3 regions of the Kitasatospora kazusensis genome follow, and region 2 is predicted to be linked to each of the others. Evidence: riboswitches for the same ligand, from Rfam matches in the RefSeq annotation. Region 2 holds a riboswitch; each other region holds the start of a gene.
What was found. Region 2 has a riboswitch for cobalamin ahead of ABD330_RS24265 (cobalamin biosynthesis protein). Riboswitches for the same ligand answer to the same signal wherever they lie in the genome.
Positions count from the first base shown of each region.

Region 1: linked by a shared signal. The riboswitch ahead of nicT (Nickel transporter NicT) and the one ahead of ABD330_RS24265 (cobalamin biosynthesis protein) in region 2 are both predicted to bind cobalamin.
Region 3: linked by a shared signal. The riboswitch ahead of cobN (cobaltochelatase subunit CobN) and the one ahead of ABD330_RS24265 (cobalamin biosynthesis protein) in region 2 are both predicted to bind cobalamin.

Region 1 is NZ_BAAANT010000029.1:79,549-81,805, reverse strand. Features, by position in the region: gene nicT (Nickel transporter NicT) at 125-1,261, opposite strand; cobalamin riboswitch at 1,320-1,533, opposite strand; gene ABD330_RS22550 (cytochrome P450) at 1,766-1,975, opposite strand; gene ABD330_RS22545 (hypothetical protein) at 1,977-2,132, opposite strand; gene ABD330_RS22540 (selina-4(15),7(11)-diene synthase) at 2,159-2,257, opposite strand, start outside.
Region 2 is NZ_BAAANT010000034.1:55,659-57,915, reverse strand. Features, by position in the region: gene ABD330_RS24270 (cobyric acid synthase) at 1-414, opposite strand, end outside; gene ABD330_RS24265 (cobalamin biosynthesis protein) at 411-1,430, opposite strand; cobalamin riboswitch at 1,525-1,676, opposite strand; gene ABD330_RS24260 (helix-turn-helix domain-containing protein) at 1,928-2,257, shown strand, end outside.
Region 3 is NZ_BAAANT010000003.1:21,359-23,615, reverse strand. Features, by position in the region: gene ABD330_RS03880 (cobalamin biosynthesis protein CobG) at 1-622, opposite strand, end outside; cobalamin riboswitch at 735-859, shown strand; gene cobN (cobaltochelatase subunit CobN) at 989-2,257, shown strand, end outside.

The sequences.
Region 1 (2,257 bases), on a different contig from region 2:
TCTCCGGGCGGGGCGGGGGCTCATGTGTACGGTCCACCGGACCACCGTAGCCGCCGCGCCGCCGTACCGGGACGCGCCCGGAGCCCCGGCCGTGCCGGACGCGCGGCGTGGTGGTGGCGGTCCGTCAGCCGGCCTGCTGGGCGGCCTTCTCGCTCCAGCGGTTCTCGACCTTCGCGAAGCGCCAGTAGCCGAGCGCGCAGGCCCAGACGACGACGAACAGGCCGACGATGATGAACCCGATGTTGTTCAGGTCGATGCCGGAGATCCAGCCGGAGACCGGGTCGGTCAGGTCGAGCTGCTCGTGCAGCACGCCGACCAGCTCGATGGTGCCGATGAAGAACGCCACCGCGATGGACAGGCCGGTGATGGTGAGGTTGTAGTACACCTTGCGGGCCGGGTTGGAGAACGCCCAGTTGTAGGCGAAGTTCATGAAGGTGCCGTCGAGGGTGTCGAACAGGCTCATGCCGGAGGCGAACAGCAGCGGCAGGCACAGGATGGCGTACCAGGGCAGGCCGGCGGCGGCGCCGCTGCCGGCCATGACCATCAGGGTGACCTCGGTGGCGGTGTCGAAGCCGATGCCGAAGAGCAGGCCGATCGGGAACATCTGGCCCGGGCGGGTGATGGACTTGGTGAGGCGGCCCAGGATGCGGTTCATGAAACCGCGGCCGTCCAGGTGCTTCTCCAGCTCGTGCTCGTCGAACTGCCCGGCCCGCATCGCCTTGAACACCCGGTAGATCCCGGCCAGCGAGACCAGGTTGAGGGCCGCGATCAGGTAGAGGAAACCGCCGGAGACGCTGGTGCTGACCACGCCCAGGAGCTTGTGGGCGCTGGAGTCGTCGTTGGTGAGGGTGCCGACCACCTTGGCCCCGGTGGCGACGAGTCCGGCCAGCACGACCACGATGCTGGAGTGGCCGAGGGCGAACCAGAAGCCCACCGAGATCGGGCGCTTGCCGTCGGCCATCAGCTTGCGGGTGGTGTTGTCGATGGCGGCGATGTGGTCGGCGTCGAAGGCGTGCCGCATGCCCAGGGTGTAGGCGGTGATGCCCAGGCCCACGCCGAAGGCCTGGCTGCCGACGGAGTAGTGGTGCGGGGCGACCATGGTGATCAGCACGGTGAACGCCACCACGTGCATGGCCAGGATGACCGACATCAGCCCGCCGGTGCGTATCCAGTCCCGTCTCTGCCAGCGCGGGGCGGCCGTGGCGCCCGGCTTCGGCGGTGCGGTCGCGGGCGGTGTCGCAGTGTTTTCGGGCAGGGTCATCTCAGGGCAGCCTCTCCAGCACCTCGATGGGGGCACCCCCGGCCGAAGGCCGGGGGAGGTTTCGTGCGGTGCCGTGGCCGGTCTCCTGGCTGACGGGTCGAATGTCTCGCCCGCCCGGCCTTCCCAGGCGCGCAGAGGCGCCCAGTGGCCGCCCGCCGTCGCCGGCGGGGGTGGTGGGGAGACTTCCCGATCACAGTGGCGAGGGCCGCTCCGGACTCCTGTGCAAGCACAGTGCACCGGTCTTCCCGAACACCACGGCGGGGAACACCGTAGGGCCCAGCCCGGTCCGGCCACAAGCCTGCACAGTTACGCAGGTGTCGTAGATCACGTGCTCAGGGGCGTGCGGGGGGAGCGCGCGGCCGGTTTCCGCGCCGCACGCTCCCCCTGTCGGAGGTTCAGCTCCCGGCCGGCCGCCCGTGCGCGCTCGGCCCAGCGGGTGACGGGCGGGACGGTGAGGCCGGTGACGGCGAACAGCGTGCCCAGGGCGATCCAGCCCGGCCGTCCTCAGGTCAGGCACAGCACGGCCAGGACGACCGGGGAGGCCGTCCGGGTGGGGCATCGTCGCGAGCGCGGCCCGGGTGGTGTGGCCCGGGTGGTGCGGCCCGGGACCGGGCGCCGCCGCCGGCGCTGGAGGACGGTGGCGAGCGTGATGGCCGTCCCGGCGCGGGCGAAGGCGTCGCCGATGCACTGGCGGCTGCCCGTGCCGAACGGGATGTCAGAGGATCTGCATGCCGCCGGCCGAGACCCGGACGAGCTCGCCGCTCCGGCGGAGCGACTTGACGAACGAGAGCGGGTCCCGCATCAGCGGCAGGGCGTGGCCGAGGAGCGGGAGCCCCTTGGGAGCACGGGGGAGGGAGTGGAGAGGCGCCACTGCGGCGTCCCTTCCGCCGTGGCGCGCTATGCGGAGCGCAGTGCCGCGGGGTCGTGGTCCGGGAGGGCGAACAGCGCGCCGGTGCGCCGGTCGAAGCGGGCGGTGTCGTCCTTGGGGAGCAGGCT
Region 2 (2,257 bases):
GGCGGGGGAGCCCGCGCCCTCGCAGACCACCACCTCGTACCGGCTGCGCAGGTCGGCCAGGCACTCCAGCGAGCGCTCCAGCAGGACGGGCTTGCGCTCGCGGTAGTCCATCGCGCCGACCTCGGCGACGGCCCGGCCGAGCAGCACCACCTGGCTGCGCCCGTCGGCGCCGGGCTTGAGCAGCACCGGGTTCATCGCCGCCTCCGGCTCGACCCGGGCCGCCGCCGCCTGCATGGCCTGCGCGCGGCCGATCTCGGCGCCGTCGGCGGTCACGAACGAGTTCAGCGACATGTTCTGCGCCTTGAACGGCGCGACCCGCACGCCTTGGCGGGCCAGCCAGCGGCAGATCCCCGCCGTGACCACGCTCTTACCCGCGTCCGAGGTCGTCCCGGCGACCAGCAGTGCCCCACTCATGTCCGCACCCCGTTCTTCTCGCTCATGGGCAATCTCCGGGGGCGCGAGGAACTGCGCGAGACGGAAGGTACGGCGCCGTCCCGTCCCATCCGCCCCAGCACCCTCGCACCAACCGTCACAGCAAGGGCCAGCGCGCCGACCCGGCGGGACAACACACAGGCCCGCTCGATGTCGTCCACCGTGACGGCCCGCAGCTCCGCGCCCAGCACCGGCCGGTGCTCGACCTGCTCGCCGTACGTCAGGGTGCCGCCCAACCGGACGCCCAGGGCACCGGCGAACGCGGACTCCGCCTGGCCCGCGTTGGGGCTCGGATGCGCGGAGCCGTCCCGTCGCCAGACCCGCCAGGCGGTACGCGGCTCCGGCGCCGCCGCGACGGTGAGCAGCGCGGTGAGCCGGGCGCCGGGCCAGCCGGCCAGGTCGTCCAGGCGGGCCGAGGCCCAGCCGAAGCGGAGGTGGCGCGCCGAGCGGTGGCCGACCATCGCGTCCAGGGTGTTGACGGCGCGGAAGGCGAGCAGCCCGGGGGTGCCGGCGACGGCGCCCCAGGTGAGCGCGTTCACCACGGCGTCGGCGGTGTTCTCGGCGACCGACTCGACCACGGCGCGGGCGATCTGGGCCTCGTCCAGGGAGCTCGGGTCGCGCCCGCACAGGTGCGGCAGCCGCTCGCGGGCGGCGTTCAGGTCGTCCGCCTGGAGCGCGCGGCCGATGGTGCGCGCCTCCCGGGTCAGCGAGGCGCCGCCGAGCACCGTCCAGGTCGCGGCGGCGGCCAGCGCGGCCCGGCCGGCCCAGGAGCGGCCGGCCGCCCGGTCGGCGAGCAGTGCGCCGGCCGCGACGGTGCCCACGCAGACCGTGGTGAACAGGGCGCCGGTGCCCCGGTGGTCGCGCCAGATCCGGCGCTCCAGGCGGTCTGCGGCGGTCCCGAAGGCGGCCACCGGATGACCGCGCCGGGGGTCGGCGAAGCGGGCGTCGGCCAGATAGCCCGCCACGGTGCCGAGCGCGAGAGCGGAGCCGCGCCTCAAGGCGCGCACGGCGCGACGAAGACAGGGGGGGTTCGGGGCCCGACCGGGGCAACCTGCATGGCGTGGGTGTCCTCACTCAGGGTCCGCGCCCTGGATCGACGTACCGGGGGGTGAGAGTCTCCTGGCTTCCGGGCCGGCACGCCTGGGGCGTGCTCCCGGTGACAGTGGCGGGACCGCGCCGGATTCCCACCGGCTTCCTCTGCATGCCTCCGTTTGGCTGAAGGATCCCATCACGGGGCTCGACCGGGAGTCAACAAGGTCTCCGGAGGGCTTGGTCACACGCCGTGTCCGCTGACGTGCCGACAGAACGGGAGGTGGGGTGGGTGCTACCCGCGTAGCCTGGCAGCCTGTCGATGATCCGTCACTACCTCCGAGTAGGGCCCGGATTCGGCGCCACCTCCTTGGAGGATCATCTAGTGCCCGTTGGGGGGCGCCACCCGGGCTTCGTGCAATCAGCGGGTATGGACGGGCCGGGGCCACCCGTACGGTCACTTGACATGCGACGCAGACAGCCCGGCAGCACACCCGTGCCCTTCTCCCCGGCGGCCGCCCGGGCGCACCGGGCGGGGCTCGGCCTGACGCCGGAACAGGTCGCCGAGGGGATGGCCGCCCACGGGGTCCGCCTGCTGCCCGGGCACGTCATCGGCTGGGAGAGCGGCGAGATCCGCCCGTCCGAGGAGGAGTTCATCGCCCTCTCCCGCGCGCTCTGGTGCCCGCCGGCCCAGCTGATGGGCGCCCGCCCCGCCACCCTGCGGGACTTCCGGGTCGCCCGGGAACTCGGCGTCGAACAGGCGGCCCGCAGGATCGGCATCTCCGTCCCGGCGTAC
Region 3 (2,257 bases), on a different contig from region 2:
GCGCGGCGGCCAGCGCGTGCCGCACCTCCGCCCCGGCGGGCACCCGCCGGGCGGTGGCGGCGCGGCCGAGCCGGAGCAGCGCGCCGCCGCCGGGGGCTGCGATCAATGTCACATCGGCGTCGAGCGCCGCGACGTCGCCGCGTCCGTCGTCGAGGGCGAAGAGGAACTTGCCGGAGAGCCCGGCGGCCTGCTCGGAGGCGCAGAGCAGGGCGTCCAGCTCGCGGGTCCAGGCCTGGACGTCCGCGTGCCCGGCGCCGTCCAGCCCGGCCGACGGGGAGGCGACGATGTTGCGGACCCGTTCGTGCGAGTCGGAGGGCAGCAGGCCGGCGGCACGCAGCCGGGTGCCGAGCTCCCGGCCGGAGTCCGAAGGCAGCCCGCGCAGTTGCACGTTGCCGCGCGAGGTGGTCTCCAGTGCGCCGTCGCCGAGCTCGCTCGCGGCGTCGGCCAGCACCAGGGCCTGACGGTCCGTCAGAAGTCCGCCCGGCACCCGGACCCGGGCCAGTGCGCCGTCGTCGGCCGTGTGTAGGCGAAGCGCCCCGGGGCAGGAGTCCTCGCGCCCACGGTCGGGCGCGCCGGAGCCCGGCCGGGCGGCGTCGGGTGTGGGTGGCATGGCGGCGAGCATACCCACGATCCGCCGGGATGCCGCTGCCTTGTGGATCACACCCGGCCAACCGCCAGCACCCTGTCGGCCGGTCTCGGGCACCCCGTACGATGCTCCCGGACAGTCCCTGCGGCCTGTCCACGCCAGCGACGGCGCAAAGGGGAGGAAACCGGTGCAAACCCGGTGCGGTCCCGCCACTGTGACCACGGCTCAACGGCCGTGGGAGCCAGGAACTCCTGCCGTCCTCCCCTCCCCGTCCGCCGGCCGGGGGGACACCCATGGGGCGCGGACCCCAAGGAAGGCTCGTCCCATGCGCCCCATGCGCCTGCGCCACCGTGCGCCCTTGCCCTTGTCCATGCCCGCCGACGTGGCCTGGAGGGCCTTCGCATGATTCTTCTTCTCTCGACCTCGGACACCGACCTGCTGAGCGCCCGCGCCTCGCAGGGCCCGGTCGACTACCGCCTCGGCAACCCCGCCCGGCTCACCGCCGAGGAGCTCCCCGCGCTGCTGGAGGGCACCGACCTGGTCGTGGTCCGGCTGCTCGGCGGCCGCCGCGCCTGGCAGGAGGGCCTGGACGCGCTGCTCGCCGGCCCCCGCCCGGTGATCGTGCTGACGGGTGAGCAGGCCCCGGACGCCCAGCTGATGGAGCTGTCCACCGTCCCGGCCGGCATCGCCGCCGAGGCACACGCCTACCTCGCGCACGGCGGCCCGGCCAACCTGGCCGAGCTCGGCGCCTTCCTCTCCGACACCGTGCTGCTGACCGGCCACGGCTTCGCCGCCCCCGCCTCCGCGCCCGAGTGGGGCCCGCTGGAGCGCACCGAGCGCAACGCGGACGGCCCGGTCATCGCGGTGCTCTACTACCGCGCCCACCACATGAGCGGCAACACCGCCTTCGTGGAGACGCTCTGCCAGGCCATCGAGGACCAGGGCGCCCGCCCGCGCCCGCTGTTCTGCTCCTCGCTGCGCGGCGCCGACGACGAGCTGCTCGCCGAGCTGGGCCGGGCCGACGCGATCCTGACCACCGTGCTCGCGGCCGGCGGCACCCGCCCGGCCGACGCCTCGGCCGGCGGCGACGAGGAGTCCTGGGACGCGGGCGCGCTGGCCGCGCTCGACCGCCCGATCCTCCAGGCACTCTGCCTGACCTGGTCCCGCGCCGCCTGGGAGGCGAGCGACGACGGCCTCTCGCCGCTGGACACCGCGACGCAGATCGCCGTCCCGGAGTTCGACGGCCGCCTGATCACCGTCCCGTTCTCCTTCAAGGAGCAGGACGAGGACGGCCTCACCGTCTACCGCGCCGACCCCGAGCGCTCCGCCCGCGTCGCGGGCATCGCCGTCCGGCACGCCCGGCTGCGGCACATCCCGGCCGCCGAGCGCCGCCTCGCGCTCGTCCTCTCCGCGTACCCGACCAAGCACGCCCGGGTCGGCAACGCGGTCGGCCTGGACACCCCGGCCAGCGCGATCCGCCTGCTCACCCGCCTCCGCCAGGAGGGCATGGACCTCGGCCACGACCTGCCGGGCCTGGACGTCATCGACGAGGACAGCCACGAGGGCGACGCCCTGATCCACGCCCTGATCGCGGCCGGCGGCTACGACCAGGACTGGCTGACGGAGGACCAGCTCGCCCGCAACCCCGTCCGCATCCCGGCCGCCGACTAC